3 regions of the Frankia sp. CoBUL1 genome follow, and region 1 is predicted to be linked to each of the others. Evidence: riboswitches for the same ligand, from Rfam matches in the RefSeq annotation. Region 1 holds a riboswitch; each other region holds the start of a gene.

The links. A riboswitch is a leader RNA that binds a small molecule or an ion and turns the genes downstream of it on or off. The one in region 1 is predicted to bind cyclic di-AMP.
Region 2: linked by a shared signal. The riboswitch ahead of AC08OX_RS04600 (transglycosylase family protein) and the one ahead of AC08OX_RS10620 (peptidoglycan-binding protein) in region 1 are both predicted to bind cyclic di-AMP.
Region 3: linked by a shared signal. The riboswitch ahead of AC08OX_RS07960 (transglycosylase family protein) and the one ahead of AC08OX_RS10620 (peptidoglycan-binding protein) in region 1 are both predicted to bind cyclic di-AMP.

Annotation. Positions count from the first base shown of each region.
Region 1 is NZ_CDXDOS010000121.1:1,976-9,558, reverse strand. Features, by position in the region: gene AC08OX_RS10635 (amidohydrolase family protein) at 390-1,727, shown strand; gene AC08OX_RS10630 (four-helix bundle copper-binding protein) at 1,945-2,301, shown strand; gene AC08OX_RS10625 (alpha/beta hydrolase) at 2,912-3,457, shown strand; cyclic di-AMP (ydaO/yuaA leader) riboswitch at 4,037-4,205, shown strand; gene AC08OX_RS10620 (peptidoglycan-binding protein) at 4,697-5,446, shown strand; gene AC08OX_RS10615 (AfsR/SARP family transcriptional regulator) at 5,659-6,507, shown strand; gene AC08OX_RS10610 (lasso RiPP family leader peptide-containing protein) at 6,715-6,825, shown strand; gene AC08OX_RS10605 (asparagine synthase-related protein) at 6,837-7,583, shown strand, end outside.
Region 2 is NZ_CDXDOS010000029.1:353-7,935, reverse strand. Features, by position in the region: gene AC08OX_RS04630 (cysteine--tRNA ligase) at 1-81, shown strand, start outside; gene AC08OX_RS04625 (FHA domain-containing protein) at 134-1,624, opposite strand; gene AC08OX_RS04620 (hypothetical protein) at 1,700-2,116, opposite strand; gene AC08OX_RS04615 (PP2C family protein-serine/threonine phosphatase) at 2,216-3,331, opposite strand; gene AC08OX_RS04610 (hypothetical protein) at 3,771-4,043, opposite strand; gene rlmB (23S rRNA (guanosine(2251)-2'-O)-methyltransferase RlmB) at 4,335-5,426, shown strand; gene AC08OX_RS04600 (transglycosylase family protein) at 5,632-6,012, opposite strand; cyclic di-AMP (ydaO/yuaA leader) riboswitch at 6,015-6,190, opposite strand; partial or broken gene AC08OX_RS04595 (peptide deformylase) at 6,680-7,583, opposite strand, start outside.
Region 3 is NZ_CDXDOS010000071.1:5,705-13,287, reverse strand. Features, by position in the region: gene fbaA (class II fructose-bisphosphate aldolase) at 1-936, shown strand, start outside; cyclic di-AMP (ydaO/yuaA leader) riboswitch at 1,855-2,067, shown strand; gene AC08OX_RS07960 (transglycosylase family protein) at 2,086-2,763, shown strand; gene AC08OX_RS07955 (transglycosylase family protein) at 3,450-4,169, shown strand; gene AC08OX_RS07950 (DUF3151 domain-containing protein) at 4,255-4,689, shown strand; gene AC08OX_RS07945 (adenylosuccinate synthase) at 4,781-6,064, shown strand; gene AC08OX_RS07940 (hypothetical protein) at 6,202-7,047, shown strand; gene purD (phosphoribosylamine--glycine ligase) at 7,386-7,583, shown strand, end outside.

The sequences.
Region 1 (7,583 bases):
CGACCGGTGCGGGATCACGGTAACGCCGTGGCCTCGGCCGGGTGGCCGCGCGGTCGAACTCACTCATCGCCGTCACATCGACACCTGCCGCGTCAACACGGCGGCCTGTCTCCGTTGACATCCGGATGACCTCCGGAACATCCGGACCTCCCGCACCCCGGCCTCGACCTTCGATCTGACATCCACCTCCGCGCGTTTGTCGGTCGATGCTCGATCCGGCCGGAACGAGGCGTTGGAGGTCGTCGTCAACGGCAGGAACGGCGCTGGTCATGACCGATCCCCCGGCATCATCGGAACAATCCCTGACTCCGGAGCAGCCTCCGGCGCACGGGCGATCCACCGCGACGGAACAGTCCGAGTCCGGGCGTCCCGAGTCCGGGCGGTCGACGGTGCCCGGACGATCAGAGGCGGCCGAGGCCTTCGTCCTGCGGGGGGTGCACGTCCTCGACAGGACCGGGCGCTTCGGTGAGCCGACCGACGTCGCCGTCGGCGGCGGGGTCATCCATGCGGTCGGCACGCGACTCGGTCTTGACCGGGACGCCGTCGACGTTGATGCCCACAACCTGTGGCTGATGCCAGGGATCGTCGACTGCCACGCTCACGTCGCGCAGTCCACCTATGATCCGTTCGAGCTGGCGACGGCGTCGCTGTCCACCCGAGTCCTGCAGACCGCCGCCGCGTTGCGGGCGTCGTTGGCTGCCGGTGTCACACACCTGCGGGATGCCGGCGGCGCCGACGCCGGCATCCGGGACGCGGTCAGCGCGGGCACCGTGCCCGGACCTCGGCTCGCCGTGTCCGTCGTCGGGCTGAGCCGGTCCGGGCGGCACGGTGACGGGGCGATCATCGGTCCCGGGCTGGAGTCGGCCGAAGATGTTCTCATGCCGGACTATCCCGGCCGGCCCCCGCATACCGTTACCGAGGCGGGCAGCCTGCCGGCCTCGGTGCGGGGCATTCTGCGGGCGGGTGCGGACTGGATCATGATCTACGCGAGCGGCGGGGTGATGTCCGCCCGGCCGGGGCAGCCCGAGCCGCAGTTCAGCCCGGTGGAGCTTGCGGCCGCCGTCGCGGAGGCCCGGCGGTACGGACGTCCGGTGATGATGCACGCCTTGGGCGAGCGGTCGATCGAGGCCGCGGTCGCCGCCGGGGCGCGTTCCATCGAGCACGGCATCGGGCTCACCGAGCCCGTGGCGGCCGCCGGGGTGACGCTCGTCCCCACCCTGTCGCCCTACCAGGACCTGGCGGCGCTGGCGGCCACCGGAGTGCTGCCGGGCTGGGCGGTGGACCGAGCCGAGGCCACCGAGGCCGCGCTGGCCGGCACGATCGCGGTCGCTCGCGCGGCGGGGGTGCCGATCGCGCTCGGCAGCGACGCCCGGCACCGCACCCGGCACGGCACGAACCTGGCCGAGATCAGCCGGCTGCGCCATGCCGGGCTCACCCCACCCGAGGCGCTGCTCGCCGCGACCGCGACCGGAGCCCGGCTCTTCGGACTGGGTGAGGGAGCCGGCCGCATCGCCGTCGGCTCCGCCTTCGACGCGATCCTGCTCGACGCGGACCCCGGGGACCTGTCGATCTTCGAGCGGCCGGGCGCTGTGAGCGGAGTGTTCCTTGGCGGTCGCGCGGTGCTGCCCCACCCGCGGCTGCCCGGGAACCTGGTCCGCCCCACCATGGTGATGGAAGAGGTGCCGAGAATCGCTCCCGAGTGGCCCGCGGCGTCGCAGCCCGGCTGACTCTCCGGTTTTCCGGAATGTTCACGAAATATAAAAAGAAATACCCTTAGTATGGCTCGCGGGATTTCGTCGGATCCGCTCTGGGACGGCGATTGACCGAGATGCGGATCGGCCCCTGAAAGCTATCGTCGTAGGGGCCCCGCTGCCGGCTGCCGTCAGGTGGTCCGGGCCATTCGCTGGTACGGGGTGCCGCGTCTCCAACGCCTGGAGGGTTCTCATGCAGCACGCTGAAATGATCAATAAGAACATGCGGAAGGCCATCGAGGAGTGTATGTCCTGCTCGGCTCTGTGCGAGGAGACGATCTCCTACTGCATGGACATGCCGGGCGCCATGATGGAGCCGGCGAACATGCGGCTGATGATGGACTGCGCGGCCGTCACCAGGACCTGCGCCGACATGATGTGCCGGATGTCGCCGATGCACGGGGAAATGTGCGCGATGTGCGCGCGGATCTGCGTGATGTGCGCTGAGATATGCGAGAGGATGCCGCAGGATCAGCAGCTCGCCAAGCTCGCCGGCGCATGCCGGTCCTGCGCGGAGAGCTGCAACACGATGGTGGGCGCCGCCGCCTGAGCCGCGTCCGGCCCGACGGCGCCGGGGCGCAGCCGGCGGTCACCCGACTCCGCCCCGGCGTCCGGCTGTGCGGCGGCGCGCGGCACATGATGCGCGGCCACCGGTCACGACCGGTGGCTACGGTTACGTATCCTCGGACGGACATGGGGTGAAACACCTGAGTAACAATGTTGACCATGTTGACAGGTAGCCGTCGGATAGGCAAAATATGGTCATGTTCTCCTCGGTGGATCGGATGACCCCCCTGGTCGTCCGTGGCCACATTGACTTCCTGCGAGTGGCCTCGTCCGGTTGTCCGGCCCGGCCGCTTCACGTGCTTTACTAGCCTCCTCGGCTTTCCCTCGCTCTCGGTGTTCTCTCTGGCGTTCTCCTGATTCACGGTCGCTCGATGGGGCTGTCTGTAGATCGTCATCGCCTGCGTGGACGCCAGCTGCCTCGGTATCGATGTCCGGTCAGTACCGGGTACATCTCTGGACGGTTTTCGATCGGAGCATGTTGTGTCGTCCCTGGCTTCGTCATCATACTTTCGTCCGCGCCCCCGTGGATATGTGGGGGGCCGGGAACCCGTTACTGGCCCAGTGGTGATCCCACCCACTCGAGAAGAGCCAGTGTGGTCCTTCTCCCCGGTCGTGGAGAATCCGCCGAACATTTCGAGGGCCTAGCTTTCCGGCTCGCGCTCGACGGCTATCAGGTGACGTTTCTCGACCACGGGAGAGACACCGTCCTCGCCCTTGGTGAGGCGTGTCCCCCCGATGGTCCGTTCGTCCTGCTGGGTTCGGACAGCGGGGCCCTGCGGGCGTTGGTCGGCGCCGGTTCGCCAGCGGTCCGGCCGGATGCCCTCGTGTTGCTCGACCTGCCGCTGGTGTACCGGAAGATCGCGGGCGAGGATCCGGGACAACCGATCCCACGGTCGCTTCCCGACCTGCCGATCCTGTTGCTCCATGCCGAGCGCGACGAGGTCAGCCCGCTTGCGCTGGCGCGCATGATGACGCGGACCGCGCGCCGGGCCCGGCTGGCGTCGCTGCCCGGGGGGCATGGCGTGCTCGCCGGCCCCGGCCGGCGTGCGGTCGGCGCGCACATCCTGCTGTTCCTCGAGAACCTCCGTGTCCCGCGGCTGACCCCACGGCAACGGCAGCGGGACCGTTCGGTCGACTGATCTCGCCCGGTGCCGGGCGCGCCCGCGTGCCGGTCCGATGGGGGTGTGCCTTCGCGGGAGGCCCAACCGCTCAGCAGGTGTTTCCTCGGCGGGTGCCGGCGTGAATCACGCGAATCCGCGGGTCAGTCGTCTGTCCCGTACCGCATCGTCCGTTTTCCAACGGCGCCGGCTTCGAGCCGCAGGCTCGAAGCCGGCGCCGTTCGCGTTTGCGTACCCGTCCGCACGCCACCCGACCCCCGGGCCAGGCTTCCGCTTGCCGGGCTTGCCGGGCTTGCCGGGGGTTGCCGGGTTGGGCTGCCGGACGGCCGGGCGGTCCCGGTGACTACCGGACCTCGTGGCCACCGGTCCCCGTCTCGACGGACCGGTCATATCGCCAAGATCCGGTCGTGACGGGTGATCTGCGTCGCTACCGGTAGCTGCTATTGATGTCCGAGAGTTGCGGCATCGCAGTGTTATGCACGCATCGTGACCAACATGCGCCCAGATTCGGCACAACTCGTACTTGTCACTACGGTCTGTAGTTCGCTACGGTTGCGGGGTATCAACAGCTCCGGGCCGACGCCGAGTTCTGTCCACGGTCCGCAGCTCCCTCCGAGAGATCTTGGGCAGAAGCGGGGGAACCACGTTCCTCCGGGTGGCTCGTTGCGTGCCGCCCTTGGGGTTAAGCCGTTACGCGCACGCCGCGGAAACGGCCGGGCTTCCCGGCCCGAACCCGACAGCTAACCTCGCAGGCGTACGGGAAGGACTCGACGTTGCCTGTGTTTCAGGAACGCTCGGCTCCGGTCTTCTGGACCGTGACGCCGTTCGGCGCGACCCGCGGTGCGTCCCCGCCATACGGGGCGCCGTTCTCGCCCTGACGTCTTCGCGAGAACGTGCCATCCGGTCGGTGCCCGTACCGGCCGATCGCGCTGACGCGCCATACCACCAGCTCGGCTGAAAGCCACCCGGCCTCGTCGTCTGTGGTCGGCTGACCCCTGCCGCCCACCGGGCCCGTCAGGCCTGGAACGGAATGACCACGGCCGCCTGCCGTGCTGTTCAGCCCATCGAGCCCGGAATCCCCAGGGCGCGTCGATCGGTCGTCCCCGGTCGTCCCAGGACGTCCTCTCGGCGTACCGGGAGACCGGCACTGGGTGTTGCCCTTCTCCAGCGCGGTCGTCTCCGCTCGCCCTCCTTCGAGCGGCATCCCTCCCCTCGATCACCCGTCTGTGTTCGACGACACCGAAATGAGATGTCAAAGAAATGGCCAAGGGAAAGCATCGGAAACGTTCCACCCAGACCCGGGGCGCCGTTGTCGCCGCCGTCGGTGTGATCGGCGCCGGCGCCGGCATTTTCGCCACCGCGAGCCCGGCCCGGGCCGCCACCACGGTCCCCGATGTGACGATCGCCAGCGCGGCCGCGAACGCGGGACTGCCCGACTGCCGCGGCGTTCCGCTGGCCACCTGGGTCGCGGTGGCTCTTGCGGAGTCCGGCGGCAACCCCTACGCCCACGCCACCTACGGCGAGGACTCGCGCGGCCTGTGGCAGATCAACATGCGGGCCCACGCCGGCTGGGTGGGTAACCGCAACCTCTACGACCCGGCCGTCAACGCCTGGGCGGCGAAGAAGGTCTGTGAAGGCCAGGGCATCACCGCCTGGAGCGCCTACACCAACGGCCTGCATTACCGCTACCTGGCCCGGGGACAGGCGGCGGCGGCCGCCGTCTCGCGCGGCGTGCGGTTCACGAACATCTCCTACTCCTCGCTGGCTGCCCCGGCGCGTGCGGCCGTGGTGGCACCCGCGGCCCGCTACCCGTCGCTGGCCGTCGGCCTCGGGTTCCGTCTCGACGTCCACCAGATCCAGAAGAGGCTCGCCAGCCTTGGCTACCCGATCAGCGTGGATGGGAAGTTCGGGTATCAGACCAACCACATGGTCAAGGACTTCCAGCTGAAGCATGGTCTGGTGGTTGACGGGATCGTCGGACCGCAGACGCGGGCGAAGCTCGGGATCTGACTCTGATCGAGGCCCGCCGACCGGGCTCCGCTGCCGTCGGCCGGTATTCCCGACCCACCCAAGGGCGCTGCTCGATATCCGCACGCACCGGATGACTACCCGGGGTGAGGTGGGGGTATTCAGCCACCGGGCCAGCACCGGGCCGGGAGACGGCACCGGCCCGCACGGGACCAGCCGGCCCGCACGGGAAAACCGAAACGGGGGCCCGATCGATGAGAGCCACGATGCTCGACGACTACCTACCTGAGGCGAGTCCGAACGCATCCTCCGTGACCGGGGCCGGTCTCCTGTTCGCGGTCCTGGGGCCGCTGGAGGTGCGGCGATCCTCGGGCGAGCAGGTCCGCATCGACCAGCGCAAGAAGCGCATACTGCTGCTGGCCCTGCTGCTGCACGCCGGCCAGTGGGTGAGTGTGGACGGGATGCGGCTCGCGCTCTGGCAGGACGCCCCGCCGCGCTCCGCCGGGGGCAACATCAAGACTTATCTCTCGGAGCTGCGGCACACCCTCCGGCCGCCCCTGGACACGTCCGGAGCCGGGGGGAACGGCCCCGGACGCATCGAGAGCCGGCCGGGGGAGTACCGCCTGGTCGTCGCGTCCGGTGAGATCGACGCTAAGCGGTTCGAATCGGCCGCCGAGCAGGGCCGCGCCGCCGTGCGCGCCGGCTCGCCGGAACGCGCTGCCGGGTTTTTCGAAGGCGCCCTCGCGCTGTGGCGGGGGGACGCGTTCGACGAGCTCCCGGCGGAGATCGCGGGCGCGGAGGTCCTCCGGCTGGAGGAGGCTCGCTGGGCGGTGTGCGAGGACCTGATCGACGCCCGCCTGGCCCTCGGCGAGTACGACCGGGTGCTGCCGACCCTGCGGGCGCTCACGGTCGAACATCCGACCCGGGAACGTCTCTGGGCCCAGCTGATCCTTGCGTTGGAACACACCGGCCGGCGGGCCGAGGCACTGGCCGAGTACCAGACGGTCTACCGGCGGCTGGTGACCGAACTCGGGATCGAGCCCGGTGTCGAACTGCGGCGTGCCCATCAGCATGTACTGAATCCGGACTCGTGGGTCACCTGATGCCACGGCCGTGCCTGCCGAGCCGTGCGCCGGAAGTCAGCTGAACCGCCAGTGAACCCGGCGGGGGAATTTCAACCATACGGGCTGGACCAGCCGGCCGGCGCCCGGGCCACGCGCGCGGCGCCGCCGTGTATCGCCACCGGGGTGCACCTCACCGGGGTGCACGCCACCGAGCGAGGGCGCGCGGAAACCGCTGAGGAGAAGACGATGAAGGCTATCTACCTCCCCCCGCGACTGGAAGATGCCGGCAGCTTCGCCGCAGTGACGAACGGCCGCTGGGGCTGGGGGCGTGACTATTCCTGGCGGCGTTTTGCGTGACGGCGGCCGGGGTGGAGGTGGTCCCGATTCCGTCCTGCTGGTTTCTGGTGCTGGCCGACCGTGATCCCGTCGTGCGTCCGCCGGGGGCTCGTCGCATGCTGCGCTATGCCTCCGGGCGGCCGTGGATCGTCGGCGACTGGCCGGACGATGCCATGGTCAGTGCCGTCGCCGGGCGCTCGCGGCTGGCCCTGATCGGGTGTGCCGCGACCAACGCGCGACAGCTCCTGCGGCTGCTTCTCTCGGCCCGTGACGTGCACGCTCTCGACCTCGCGCGCGTCGTGGCCGGCGACTACCACGTGATCGCCGAGATCGACAGCCACCGTCGCATCCAGGGCAGCCCGACGGGAACCCGGCGGGTCTTCACCGCCCGGTTGGGCAGCCACCTGGTCGCCGCCGACCGCGCCGACGTGCTCGCCCGGCTCACGGGCGCCCCGCTGAACCGGACGGCGCTGGCTTTGTCGCTGCTCGACCCGTCACCGCCCCATCCGCTCGATGACCTGGTGCTCTGGGAGTCGATCGACGCGCTGCCCCCGGATCACTACCTTCTCGTCGGCCCTGACGAGAAGGCCACCGTCCTGCGGTGGTGGCGTCGACCGGCACCGGTGCGGTCCCGCACGGAGGGGGCGCCGACCCTGCGGGCGGCTCTCGCCGAGGCCGTGGCGGCGCGGGTCGCCGGCGGCGGGACGGTGAGCTGTGATCTGTCGGGCGGACTGAACTCCACCTCGGTGTGCTGCCTGGCCGCGCGCGGCCCCGCCGAC
Region 2 (7,583 bases), on a different contig from region 1:
GACGCCATCCGGTCGAGACTGGCAGCCGCCGGCCTGATCGTGGAGGACACTCCAGAGGGCCAGCGCTGGCATCTGGCCTGATCCGATCGGCGGGTCGCCTGCCGCCCCGGACAGCGGCAGGCGACCTGGTAGATCAGCGGGCGCGCAATGTGATGCGCGTCCAGGCGCCCAGGTAGACCCGGTCCCCGTCACGAAGCGGAACGGGCTGGCCGGGCTCGATGGGGTCCGGTTCGTCGTTCAGTCGGGTGCCGTTGGTGGAGCCCGGGTCGCGGACCGCGTAACCGCCGTCGGGCAGCAGTTCGAACAGGGCGTGGCTGCGGGAGATCCCCGGGTCCTCCGGCGCTCCGGACAGGTCGATGTCGGGATGGATGCCACGGGACTCGCTGCGCCGTCCCACGAGCATCTGAGAGCCGGCCAAGGCGAAGACCCGACGAGGGTAGAAGGTCGGGAACGGGACCCGGTGGTCGTCGCCGCTGTCGTAGTACTCGCGCTCCGCCTCGACGATGGCCTCCCAGACGGTGCTGCCCGCCGACGCGCGGTCCCGGTCCCATCCGGCACCACGCCCGGAGCCGGCCCGCGGGTCGTCGAGGACCGCGTCACGGGGGTCGACGTGGCCGCCGCGGGTGCCGCCGAGTTCCGGATCGCCCAGTCGCGGATCGCCCAGTCGCGGATCGCCCAGCCGCGGGTCGGCGCCGGGCCGAGCGTGCCGCGGGTCGGTTGTGTGCCGCGGGTCGGTTGTGTGCCGCGGGTTGCCGGTGACCCGGTCGCCGGCTGGCGCGGGCGGGGCGGAGGCGTCCATGCCCAGCGGGTCCGCACCGTAGCTGTACTCGGCGTCGCGCCGGCTCCGGCGGTGCGTGTCCGACTCGCGATCAAGGTCGCCCCGCGGGTCCGGATATCCACCCGGCGTCCGGCTGTCGCGGCCGGTGGGGTAGCCGCCCCGGTCGGCCCGGTCGTCATGGCCGCGGCTGTACGGGCCGCGATCGTAGGGATCGCGGGGATCAAGGTCGGGGTAGCCGCCCGGGACGCGCTCCTCGCGGCTGTCGCGGCCGGTGGGGTAGCCGCCCCGGTCGGCCCGGTCGTCATGGCCGCGGCTGTAGGGGTCGCGGTCGTAGGGATCGCGGGGATCGAGGTCGGGGTAGCCGCCCGGGACGCGCTCCTCGCGGCTGTCGCGGCCGACGGGGTAACCGCCACGGTTCTCCGGCGTGCCCCAGTCCCGACCGTAGGGATCGCGCCCGTGGTCGATCCGGTCGTCGGGGGCCGGCCGCTCGTCACGCCCGCGTGGGTAAGGGGCACGATCATAGCCACCGGGCGGGCCGTAGGGGTCCTCCTGATAACCGCGGCCCCCCCGGGACTGGTCGGGGTAGCCGTCGCGGCCATACCCGCCATACGCGTCGCCGCCGCGCGGGTCGCCGCCGCGCGGCGGGTCCGTCACCCCGGGCAGGTCGGCTGGCGAACGGCGGATGCCCAACGGGTCGTAGCCATCTGGACCGTCCGCATCCGGGCCGGTCTGCTCGGCTGGCCCACGCCGGCGGTTCCCGTCAGCCGAGCGGCCGGGGGCATCTGCTCCGTAGGGAGCTCGCCCGCCGTCCTCCGGACGGTATTCGTACCTCTCCTGACCACTCATGATCCCAATTCCGCACCGATCGCAGTAGTCGGGTCGTGAGACAGGTGCCCCGTAGGGCATCGTGCCCTCACCTGATCACCGGTTCACCCGGAGGGTCCTCGTCGACCGTGTGTCAAGGACCATCTCATCGATCTTCTTGGCGTTCTTCTTCAACCGAACCGTACCTGTTGTGGCATTGTCGACGTGAACCACCTTCTGTAGGAGGCGGTAGGTGTCTCCGTTGCCGGAGGCGAGCGCCAGCTGAGCGCCGCGTCCGAGCAACAGTGTCGCAGTCGCCTCGTCGTCGGCCCGACGCGCCTCCAGACCCCGTAGCACCGCGGCCGCGAGTTCCGCCTGGTCGGTGTAGTGGGCGACCGGGTCGTTGATCCGGCTCCGCTGGGTCTCATTGTCCGTCCAAACCGCTCGGACCAGCGCCTTTGACGTCACCCGGCCGTCGACGACGAGGCTGACCCGCGCCGCCCGCGCCTCGGTTCCCAGCGCGCGGGCGGGCACCTGGACATTCAAATGGTAGTCGCGCGACTCGATTCCCCACGCGCCGGTACGGTACCGGAAGGTACTCGTTCTGGTAGACCTCCGCGGCGAAGGCACTCATCAGTCCTCCACCCGGGCGGCCACCACCGTGATGTTGTCGTGTCCCCCGGAGTTGATGGCGAAGTCGACGAGGTGGCGGGCGACGTCGATGGCCTCGCAGCGGGGTGGGAGCTGGTTGACGAGCGCGGCCATCACGTCTGGCCGGGACGCGTAGTTCCACAGCCCGTCGCTGCAGACCAGTACCGTGGCCGGCGCCTCGATCGGGAACATCTCGGTGTGCGGCGCGACGTCCTCGACGTCGCCGCCCAGCCAGCGGGTGAGGGTGTGCGCCCGCCGGTGCGTCTCGGCCTCGTTGGCCGGGATGAGCCCCGCGCGCGCGGCCTCGGCCGCCCAGGTGTCGTCGGCGGTCAGCCGCTCGCACCAGCGCGGACCGAGCAGGTAGACCCGGCTGTCGCCGACCCAGCCGACCGTGACCATGCCCGGCCCGTCCGGGGTCGGCGGGGTGACGATGGCCGCGGCGAACGTGCACGACGGCGCCATCCGCCCCTCGGCCGCGCTGAGTTGGGCGATGGTCGCCTGGGCCGCGTCGACGGCGGCGTGCAGCGCGGCCTCGGCGTCCTCCGGGGAGAACCCGCCGACGACCGCGCGGGGCGATGTTCGCGGCTTCTTGTAGTCGGCATACGACGGTTCGAGGATGTCGAGCATCTCCTCGGCCCGGCTGACGCCGCGCGACGGGCGGGTGCCGTGGTGGACGGGGCGCCCCGGGCCGTGGGCACGCACCGCATCCGCGAGGACGGCCATGGCGGCGGTCGCCGCGGCGGCCGAGGCCTGCCCGGAGCCCGGAGTGGTCGATACGCCGTCACACACCACCGCGATCAGCGTGCCGTACACGACGGCCAGGCCCATGGCGTCCTCGTTGGTGGTGTGCCGGACGCCGCGGTCGCACACGCCGGCGAGCTGGCCGAGGTCGACCTCGCTGTGGTCGGCGTCGCCGTGGCCGGGGTTCGGACCCTCCAGCCCGTGACCACAGACCTCGCAGTACCGGTCGTCGGTATACACCGGTGCCGCGCACACCGGGCAGCGACCCAGGTCGTCGTCGAGTTCGAACGGCCCGCTCCCGGTGATCTGGTAGGCGACCGTGGGGGCGTCGTCATGCGGGTTGAGGTCCACCGTCATGCCGCCGGGAGAAAGCGGACGCGGCCGGAAACAGCCGGGAGAACGCATGCGGGCGGTGTGCGCAGAGCCATGTGCTGGGTGCCTCCTGCCCCTGACGATCGGGTCGCTGACGGCCGGATCGTCGATGCTCGCCGTGGCCGTCTCGGGACACCGACGGCGCGCGCCCGATGATCGGCCGAAGTGGTCGCACTCGTCGAGCTGGTCATCACACATTCATGAAGACGTATTCCCCCAGCTTCCCCCACGGCACGTCGAGGGTGTAGATCGCCGTGCCGGCGACCTGATCCGACGCGCCCGCCATCGTCGGCGGGCGACCCTAAAAGAGCGTAAAGGCCGGGGGTGGATGGTGGCAGGGCCCCCGCATCCCGGGGAACCCCGGGCCTGCTGATCGGCGTGGTCACGCGGCCGCCGCTCATGACCCGCACCTCCGCTCGCGTCGTCACGTCGTCTCCCCGGGTCCGCCTGGGCCGCCTGGGCCGCCGGGCCGGGAGGTGGCGCTCAACGTTCTATGCCGGGCATTCTCCAGGAATGTCACCGCCGCGGCGGTGACACCGCCAGGTCGGGGAGCACACCCGCCGAACGCCCGCGGCGGCGTGCCGCGCGGCCCGGCCGCCGTGACGAGCGCGGTACCGTAGGCCTCCACTCCGCCGAGCATGGTGAGACTGGCATCGAGATCGTCGATGTTGATCAGGTGGCACCCCGCCTTCGCCATGGGTCACCACCGGTCTTCGGCCCGCGACCACCCGGCGGCGGGTGGAAGAACGATGCGCACCTGACCCTCCTGACGCCGGTGAGGAGCGGCCGGACCACATCAGGTCGGGCCGTGGGCCTGCCGGCCCTCAGGATAGGGCGCCGGATCCCCGGAAACGGCCATGTCGAGGTATGCCCATGGCAGAGCTCCTCCGCCGAGTTCCTGCCGAGCGCGCCCCGACACGGCGGTGTCGTCCGCCGTATACCGTGGTCACATGGTCATTCCCCGGGCGTGTAATGGTCGGTGGTCCTGATGGCCGGTGCCGCTCGCCGGGACAGCGGGATCGCCCGCGGCGGTCAGGGCGGTCGGGCCGCCAAGGCCGGTTCCCACCGCAAGGGGGCCTCCACGGGCAGCGGCGGTCACGGCCGCAAGGCGCTGGAGGGCCGTGGGGCCACTCCGCCCGCGCAGCTGCGCCCCGGCCATCCCGCCCAGCGTCGTGCGGCGGCGGCTGCTGCGGCCCGTTCCGCCTCGGCCGGAGCCGAGCGGAGTCGAGCGGCCGCCGGCCGGCGCGGGGATGGTGGCCGCGCCGTCGCAGCTGCGGCCACCACCGGGCCGAGCGCCGTGGGGGGTTCCGCGGGGGCCGGGCGCCCACGGCGGACCGAGGGCGACGAGCTGGTGGTCGGGCGCAACGCGGTGGTCGAGGCGCTGCGGGCCGGGGTACCGTCGTCGACCCTTTTCATCGCCGGCGGGCTGGACTTCGACGAGCGGCTCGCCGACGCCCGCCGGCTCGCCGGGCGGGCCGGGATCGCCGTGGCCGACGTCGGCCGCACGGATCTCGACCGGATGTGTGGCACCGCTCCGCATCAGGGTCTCGCCCTCGTGGTACCGCCGTTCCGGTATGCCCATCCGGATGATCTCCTCGCCCGCGCGCGCTCGTCTCCGCCGGGTCTGCTGGTGGCGTTGGACGGGGTCACCGATCCTCGCAACCTCGGGGCCGTGGTGCGCTCGGCCGCCGCCTTCGGTGCCCACGGCGTCGTCGTCCCGGAGCGTAGGGCCGCCGGCGTGACCGCCGCGGCCTGGAAGACCTCGGCGGGGGCTGCCGCCCGGCTGCCGGTGGCGCGCGCCACCAACCTCGCCCGCACGCTCGTCTCCTACGCGGCGGGCGGCCAGTTCGTTGTCGGTCTGGCCGCGGACGGTGAAGTGAGCATCGACGAGCTCACGATGGCGACCGACCCCCTCGTCCTGGTGATCGGTTCCGAGGGATGCGGGTTGTCCAGGCTGGTCGAGCAGCGCTGCGACGTGAGGGTCCGGATCCCCATGGCGGGTGCGGTGGAGTCCCTCAACGCGGGGGTGGCCGCCGGGATCACGCTGGCCGAGATCGCCCGCCGCCGTCGGATCGGCTGAGCCGGCCGATCGGTGGGTCCGCCGGGTCTCCGCCGGGCGGGGCCGCGGAAGTTGAGCTGGCCGACGTCGCCGTGACCGGGAAACCGTGACCGGGAAACGTAGCGTGCAGCCCCGTGTCCCGTCCGGGACACGGGGCTGCTGGCCGCGCGCCGATCAGTACCTGCCGGGCGTGGACGGTGAAGGCTGGTGCGGGAAGCCGGGCAGCTCAGATCTTGTGACCCCAGCACGGCTTCGAGGCGTACCAGGGGCTCGTCCCCTGCTGGGCGTACAGGATGCGGGCGCGCTGCCACTGCTCGGCGACGCTGGCGTGCTGCGGCAGACCCTTGCCGCCGACCCCGCGCCAGGTGCTGGGCAGAAACTGGAACAACCCGCCGGCGCCGATGGAGTTGACCGCGCGGGGGTTCCCCCCGGACTCACACGGGATCACCTTGGAGAGGAAGTGGTCGGCGTTCGTCGACGCGCTGGCCGGTTGGGACAGCGCGAGGCCACCGCCGATCGAGGCCGCGAGAGTGGTGGCGGCGATCAAGGCCCGGGAACCGAGCCTGATGCGGTTGAGGCCACGAGCGAGCGAACGAGCGTTGGACATTGAGTTGCCCTTCCCCACGCCTGCGAGGTGAGCTGTCGGGTTCGGGCTGGGAATGCCCGGCCGCGCATCGCGGCTTCACCCCGAGGACGTCTTTTATCGGCGCCCGGAATTGGTTCCCCCGCTCCTGCCAAAGGTTTGATTCTCGTCGAGCGGGGGCAGGATTCGGCGTGCCGCCCGACGCATGCCATCAGGTGACGGCACGGCAACGAACATAGCTGAGAGTGACCCGGGGAAAACAAGAGTACGTGAGGATGCACACAGTGCACCCCACTTACTTGTCCCGATCTTTTTAATGGTGTTTCGCGCCCGCGTGCGCGCCCGATCCTAGAGGTTGTTCAGTGGGCTGAAAATCCCCAGTTCGTGGCTGGGTCGTCACGCTGACGGTAAACAATAAGCGATGCGTGGAGAATCTGTTCCGCCGCGTGGCGATCGAGCCTCCACTACCCGCTGCCGGCAGTCTCCAACCAGGTTCCGAAAAAATCTGTGTCGACGTTCCGGCGGACCCGCACCTATCGCCTGCTTTCCGGACTATACGGCACGAGGGAACCATGTCATATGTCGGATCTACCAGTCCGTGTCGGACACCCGGTCCCGGCGCTGCGCCGTCGGCACGTCGGCACGTCGGCATGCCGCCACGCCGCCCGCGGGGCGGGTGCGTTCGGGCTGGTCAGCGGTTGTAGGACCAGGCCGAGCCGGTACCCCGGTACTGCTCCACCGGGATCGGTGTGGTTCCGGCCCGCATCCGATCCGTGTAGAGCTGACCGTGCAGGTGATCGATCTCGTGAGCGACGAGCCGCGCCAGCCCCTGCCGATAGACGGTGATGTGCCGGTTGCCATCGATATCGGTGTGTTCGACGTGCAGCTCCAGCGGCCGGGGGACGAGGCCACGGACGTCGAAGAAGCTCAGGCAGCCCTCGTACTGCTCGTCAGTCTCCCGGGAGGTCTCGATGACGTTGGGGTTGAGCAGCGTGAGCGTGTCGCCGCCCGCGGTACGCACGATCGCCGCGGCGCGGTTGATGCCGACCTGCGGCGCGGCGATGCCCAGGCCCTTGCCGAAGGTGTGCAGAACGGACACCCGTTCGAGGGCGGAGGACAGTTCGGTGACGACCCGGCGCGCGTCTTCGGCCTCGTTGGGCAGGGCGAAAGGGCGGGCCGGCTGCCGCAGGATCGCCTCACCCTCCTGCACGATGCCGACGGCCGCCATCTGATCGCTGGGACGTGTTCCGGTCTCCGTGGCCGGATCACGTTCCGGCACGGTGGCCCGGAAGTTCCATTCCAGTCGGTAGCGGGCGTGCAGCGGCGGCTCGGTGGTCGACCAGGTGAAGACCCGTCGGTCGCCGGAGTCGGTGCGGGCGATTGCGGTCCGCAACGGGAAGGCATCGGCGGTCATCGACGTCTCCATGCCCCAGACCACGGGATCCAGCTCGGCCGGAAAGTCCAGCCGGACCGAGAGGAAACTCGTCGGTACCCGCACGGCACGCTGGAACCACGGCCCCCACTTCTCCCTGCTCACCTGGTAGCTGTAGTTGATCCATGCCGATTCGCCGGGATAGAGCGGAAATCGTCCTCGG
Region 3 (7,583 bases), on a different contig from region 1:
AACGCCGCGCTGCGGGGCTTCACCGAAGCCGGCAGTGACGGCATCGTGCAGGTGTCCACCGGCGGTGCCGAGTACCTGTCCGGCTCGACGGTGAAGAACATGGTCCTCGGCGCGGAGGCACTGGCCGAGTTCGCCCACCACGTCGCGGAGGCGTATCCGGTCAACATCGCCCTGCACACCGACCACTGCCCGGCCGACAAGCTTGACACCTACATCCGTCCCTTGATCGCGATCTCGAAGAATCGGGTGGCCCAGGGGCGCGAGCCGCTCTTCCAGTCGCACATGTGGGACGGCTCGGCGGTCCCCCTCGAGGAGAACCTCAAGATCGCCGAAGAACTACTCGCGGACGCCGCCGCCGCAAAGATTGTTCTCGAGGTCGAGATCGGGGTCGTCGGCGGCGAGGAGGACGGCGTCGTCGGCGCGATCGACGAGAAGCTCTACACGACGCCGGAGGACATGTGGCGGACGGCCGAGGTGCTCGGCACCGGCGCGAAGGGGCGCTACCTGCTCGCCGCCACCTTCGGCAACGTGCACGGTGTGTACAAGCCCGGAAACGTCAAGCTACGCCCGACGATTCTGCACGAAGGACAGGAGTACGTCGCCAGGAAGCTCGGGCTGCCAGCCGGCGCGAAGCCGTTCAACCTCGTCTTTCACGGCGGTAGCGGGTCGGCTCTCACCGAAATCCGCGAGACCCTCGACTACGGGGTGGTCAAGATGAACGTGGACACGGACACCCAGTACGCATTCACCCGCCCCATCGTGGACCACGTGTTCAAAAACTATGACGGCGTTCTCAAGGTGGACGGTGAGGTCGGCGTGAAGAAGGCGTACGACCCGCGTACCTACGGAAAGCTCGCGGAGAGCAGCATGGCGGCCCGCGTCGCCCAGGCGTGTGAGGACCTCCGTTCCGCCGGCACCAGCCTCGGGCGGGCATAGTCCGGCCCAGGAGCGCACGCCGGCTGGCGGGATCGGTTCGTCGGATACCGGCCGGCCTGTCCGCCGGCTGGCGGACAGGCGGACAGATAGCCACCGGCCGCGAAACCAGGCAACCGAGCAACCGCCGCCGCTCGTCCGAGGACATTCTCCGGGCCCCTCGGTCCGACCCTCTCCATCATTTCCGGCGGACGGAACGACCGGCACGCGGCGGACATCCGACCCGCCCCGGTCCGATGCACGACCCGCCGATTTCCCGTACTATGCCGGCCCGCACGGTCCCCCGGTCGCTCCGACGGCTGGGGGACCACTGTTTAGCGGGCGCGGCATCCCGCTCCTCGCGTAACGCCGCCCCCGCCGGCAACCAGCAGGTTTCGGCCAAATGAGCGGACACGCACCGGACCTTCGGTAACCGTTCACCTACCGCCCCGCCCCCACGGAACCCCTTCGCCCACTGCGGTGGCCCGACAGGCGCTTTTTACAGTAGGTGTCCGATTGAATCCGCCGTGTGCAAAAATCACAACGCTGTAAGTTACCGCCCGATTTCCGTTGTTTTTCTCACAAAAACAGGCTTCAATGGACGAAGTGTAGTATCAGGCCGATCACTCGCGTCGATCTCGTAGCAGGGCCGTCACGCCTTTGTCGACATGTCACACATCTGGCCTGATGTGGGACTCTCCGCTCATCGTCGACCATCGGCAAACAGGGTGACCGGCCGAGCACAAATGCCTCCGCACGCCGTACCGCCAGGTTGATGAGCGGGCGCGCACGCGCGATACCAGGCCGCCAGTTCCTACTCAAGCAGGCGCGCCGAGTGTGCTCTTTTTCACGCACCCTATTCAATGCTTGGCGACTCGCCGGGCGGCGTGGTTATGGTTTTCGCCGTGCCCGGCAACAACGTCGGGCATTCGTCGGGCGGCACGCCGAATCCTGCCCCTGGCCGACGATTTCTCGAACCGGGCGGCAGGAACGGGGGACCCATCTCCGAGTATCGAAAGGATTCGATGCTCTCGGGGTGAAGCCATGTGCGACGACCACACGGAAAGGTATTTCCGGTGCGGCTTCCGTCTCCAGGGATCCCTGGCACGGCCGGGCAGTTCCCAGCCCGAATCCGACAGCTCACCTCGCAGGCGTGGGGAAGGACCACAAGACATGTCCGACGCACGTATCAGTGGCCGACAATGCCGCGCCGGTACCCGCAGCCGGGCCCGGGCTCTCGTGGTCGCGCCAGTACTCGCGGCGGCGGTGGGCGGCACCTTCGCGCTCAGCCAGCCGGCCGATGCGGCCACCACCTGGACGGGCCTGCGGCAGTGCGAGTCCGGCGGTGACTACACGACCAACACCGGCAACGCGTACTACGGCGCTTACCAGTTCTCCGCCAGCACTTGGCACAGCCTCGGCTACGGCGGTCTGCCGCACCAGGCTCCCCCGGCCGTCCAGGACGAGGCCGCACTCAAGCTCGCCCGGAGGTCCGGCTTCGGCCAGTGGCCGGCCTGTGGCCGCGGGATGGGCGCCGACCAGCTCGCGGGCGGCTCGTCGAGCTCCTCGGGCCAGGCCTCGCGCACGACGGAACGCCGCGAGCTGACGGTCAGTCCCATCTCCATGAGCACTCCTGTATTCACCCGTAACCTGACGACCGCACTGGCCAGGCAGGTACGTGACGACGTGCGGGCCTGGCAGGCCCGCGTCAACCATCTGGGCTATCCGCTCACGATCGACGGCCGCTACGGACCACGCTCCGCCGCAGTCGCCCGCGCCCTGCAGGCCGCCAAGGGACTCGCCGTCGACGGCATCGTCGGCCCGGCGACCTGGCGGGCCACCTTCCGCTGATCCGCTGATCCTCTCCATCAGCTCCATCAGCTGATCCATTCGCTCCGCTCCCGTGGCGGAGGGACGACCGCCGCGGGAACCGGACATCCCACCCCGGCGACACCGGTCAGGGGATCTCACCTCGACGACGGGCTGGCCCGACCGGCCTCCGGACGATCTCCGGTTGACGGCCCGTACGGGCCGGCCCGTACAACCCACCACCAGCATCACCCGGACCGCACCCTGACATCACCCGGACCGCACCCTGACCGGCCTCCGGCAGGGCCGATCCTCGGCGGGGCCGATCTTCGGCAAGGCCGACGAGGAACAGCAGGACCAGCGAGCCACCTGCGGAACCTGTATGGAAGTGGCACGATTCGCGCGATCCTCACTGGTTACTCCGGACCACCCCGGTTTGCGCTCCATGAGCGGTTCTCGCTAGAGTGCCTCTCACTCGCCTCGTCGGCGAGGCCGCCCGGACGGACGCCGAGTCCTGCCCCCGTACGAGCGGCCGGAACGAACATCGACCGCAGCGGGCAGGAGTGGGGGACCCACATTTCGGGCGCCGCAAGCGGCGTCCTTGGGGTAAAGCCGGTGCGTCCCGGCCCATGGTGGAGAGCGGTTCCCACCCGGGGTCGGATCCTCCGGCCGGGCCATCCCAGCCCGCACCCGACAGCTCACCCCGCAGGCGACGGGATTGGACTGACATGCCCTCTGGGCGTCGTGGCGGCAGACATCGAGCACCGCAGGCCCCATCGCCCGCCGGTCGCATCCTGCGCACCACCGGCGCGGTCACGGCCATCGTCGGCAGCGGCCTCGCGGTCACCGCGGCTCCGGCGGGCGCGGCCACCTCCGACGACTTCGCCAAGCTCCGCCAATGCGAGTCCGGCGGCAACTACGCGGTCAACACCGGCAACGGCTTCTCCGGTGCCTACCAGTTCGACGACCAGACCTGGCACGGGCTCGGGTACTCCGGCCGCCCGTACCAGGCATCGCCCGCCACGCAGGACGAGGCGGCCGCGAAGCTCTACAACCAGCGGGGCTGGCAGCCATGGCCGTCCTGCTCGGTCAAGATGGGCCTGACCAACAACGGCCCGGCCAGTGTCCCGGGCGGCTCCGGTGACGTCATCCAGCAGGCCATCACCCCGGTGGAACCCCCCATAACGCTGGACCGGGCCCGCCGGGAGATGGGGGACGGCTCGTTCAGGGGCACGGTCCTCGACGCGTCCCTCAGCGACGACGTTCGCCCGGACGCCTTCGTCTGGCAGGACAGGATGCGTCAGAAGGGCTTCGTACTCACCGTCGACGGCAAGTTCGGACCGCAGTCGCAGGGCATCGCCGCGCTGTACTCGTACCTCACCCGGGTGAGCGACGGTCAACCCGGGGTCGTCGGCCAGAATCTGTGGAACGTCAGCGTCAGGGCCTGACCGACCGGTCACCGTGCGCGCAGGGCAAGCGCGTCCGGGGTGACCTCCATGACGTGTGCGGCCGGTCGTCGGGCAGGATGCACTCATGATGACGCCGTCCACCTCGGGAAAGCCCAACCTGCTCTCCGGTCCGCCGCCGACGCTCCTGCCCTCCGACGCGGCCGCGACCGATGCGCTGGTCGCCGGTGATCCGCCGGATGCCGTCGCCGCCCGGCTGTCCGCGTTCAGCGTGCCTTGGGCCGCGCTCGCCGAGCTCGCGCTCACCGGCGGACGACCCGTCGAGGCCTATGCCTACGCCCGCACGGGCTATCACCGCGGCCTCGACGCCCTGCGCCGCTCGGGCTGGAAGGGCAACGGGCCGATCCCCTGGTCACACGAACCCAACCGCGGGTTCCTGCGTTCGCTCGCCGCTCTCGGTCGGGCGGCCGCGGCCATCGGGGAGGCCGAGGAGGCCACCCGCTGCCGGATGTTCCTGGCCGACAGCGATCCCGTCGCTGCCAGTGAGCTCGGCTTCACCTGACAGTGAGTTCATCAGGCCGTGTCGGTGGTGGAGACCAGCGAGGATGCCGCAGCCGGCCCCACGACCCCGTCATCCCTAGTAACCTCGCCCGGTGCCTGCTCTTGTCCTCATCGGTGCCCAGTGGGGCGACGAGGGAAAAGGAAAGGCGACCGACCTCCTGGGCGGCGCCGTCGATTACGTCGTCCGCTACCAGGGTGGCAACAACGCCGGCCACACCGTGGTCATCGGGGCGGAGAGTTACGCGCTCCACCTGATTCCCAGTGGCATGCTGCGGGCCGACTGCGTTCCCGTGATCGGCAACGGGGTCGTCATCGACCCGGGCGTGCTGCTGGCCGAGATGGACGGGCTCACCGCCCGCGGCATCGACGTCTCCCGGCTCCTGATCAGCGCGAACGCCCATCTGATCATGCCCCATCACCGGGCGCTGGACCGGGTCATCGAGCGCTACCTGGGCAAGGCGCGGATCGGTACCACCGGTCGCGGCATCGGTCCCACCTACGGCGACAAGGTTGCCCGTACGGGCATCAGAGTGCAGGATCTCCTCGACCCGGGCATCTTCCACAAGAAGCTCGAACTGGTGCTACGGGAGAAGAACCAGATCCTGGCCAAGGTCTACAACCGGCGCCGGATCGAGCTCGACGAGGTGGTCGAGGAGTACGCCGACTACGCGAAACGCCTGCAACCCCACATCGCCGACACCGGTCTGATCCTCGACCGGGCGCTGCGCGCGGGCAAGGTCGTGCTGCTCGAAGGCTCCCAGGGCACCCTCCTCGACGTCGACCACGGCACCTACCCGTTCGTCACCTCATCGAACCCGACCGCCGGCTACGCGGCCACCGGCGCCGGCATCGGCCCGACGAGGATCAGTCGGGTGATCGGCATCATCAAGGCCTACACGACCCGGGTCGGCGCCGGCCCCTTCCCCACCGAGCTGGACGACAAGGTCGGAGAGGAGCTGCGCCGCATCGGCGGGGAGTTCGGCGTGACGACCGGCCGGGCGCGGCGCACCGGCTGGTTCGACGCCGTAATCGCCCGCTACGCGGTGCGGGTCAACGGCCTGACCGACCTTTTCCTCACCAAACTGGACGTCCTGTCGGGCTTCGACCGGGTGCCCATCTGCGTCGGCTACGACATCGGCGGCGAACGGGTTGACGAGATGCCCATGACCCAGACCGAGTTCCACCACGCCAAGCCGATCTACACCGACCTGCCCGGCTGGCACGAGGACATCTCCGACGTCCGGTCGTTCGCCGACCTGCCCGGCGCCGCGAAGGACTACATCAGGGCGTTGGAGGAGTTCTCCGGCGCCCCGGTGTCGGCGGTCGGCGTCGGTCCCGGGCGGGACCAGACGCTCGTCATCAATGACCTGGTCTGAAACGACTGGTCCGGAACGGACCTGATCTGATCCCGCCCGGCGCGGGCCGAGATCCGGTCGGTTCCGGTTGCACCCGGAAGCATTACCATCGACGCTTGGGCAGTCACGCAAAGCAATGACGTCCGGGGGTGGTGGCGGTGGCCGTTGTCAGGTCCCGGCCGTCGGATGACGATCCTTCCATCCCCGGGCAGACACCGCTGTCGCTGCCGGAACCGGCCGAAGCCCCGCAACCGGCCCGTTGGCCACCGGCCGTGAGACGCGGTTACCTGCACCCGACCGACTCCGACGCCTGGCCGGTCGGGTTCTCCCCCACCGGCGAGGCTCTGCCGCAGACCCTGACCGACGTGCTGCTGCGGGGCAGCCACGCCATCCGGAGCTCGAAGCGGGCCGAGGCACAGCGGCTCGAACGCGCCGCGGCCGTCGCCAGTCACGTCGACACCCAGATCCGTGACTTCCTGGACTTCTGCGCGGCCGAACACCTGGTACCACCGGTCACGGTGCGGGCGACCCGCACCACGCCGCACCGCGCACCGGTGCGGTACCGTGCCGGGCGGCCGCTGCCCGCGCTGGACCTGAGCGAGGGCGGGGCGCCACGGGCGGTTACGGACCCGGCGGCCCGGGCCGACCCGGCGGATCGGGCGGATCGGGCGGACGCGGGTGAGGCTGCCGTCGACCCCGGTCGCCGCCGGCGTTGGCCGGGACGGCGGGAACGGCTACAGGCGTGGCCACTGCTGTACTGGCGCTGCGAGAACTTCCCGGCTGCGGGGCGGTCGCTGCACCTGTTCGTCGAACCGGGTGGGCGCGCCTTCGAGGGCCGCGACGATCCCGCCCCGCTGACCGTGCTCGGCCGGGAGGTCCGGGTCTGGCCGGTCGACGCCGCCGCCATCGTCGCGGGCATGGCCGAGGTGGACGCACGCCGCTGCGCGCTGCACCTGGTGCACGGCATGGCCCACCTGCTCTGGCGGTCGGGTGTCGGGCTGTAGTCGCTCAGCGCGGATCGTCCCAGATGATCGGCCGGGAGTCACCGGCACCGACCGGGCACGACGCACACGATGATCAACACACCCGCTACTGTGGAACCGTGACCCGACCGAACTGCGACGACGCGATGCCCCAGGCGGGGTTCGCCGGTTCGCGATGGCACCCGCGCCCGGTCCGGATCTCCGTCCCGGCGCCGCGCGCCAGGGACAACCGGTGACGGCCGCCACCGACCCTCGCGTCCCCCGCGCACGGCCGTGGCGGCGACGCGGCCCGCTCCGCCGGCGTTACCGGGAATTCGCCGCCGCGCACCGGGCCGCTGCTTGCGTCGCGAGGTGAACTGATGAAGATTCTTGTTGTCGGCTCCGGCGGCCGTGAACACGCGCTGTGCCGGGCGCTCGCCCGCGATCCCCGGGTCGGCTCGCTGGTCTGCGCGCCCGGAAACGCCGGAACCGCCGAGCTCGCCGAGCCCCGCCCGCTCGACGTCGCCGACCCGGACGCCGTCGCCGACCTTGCTGAGGCGGTCGGCGCGGACCTCACC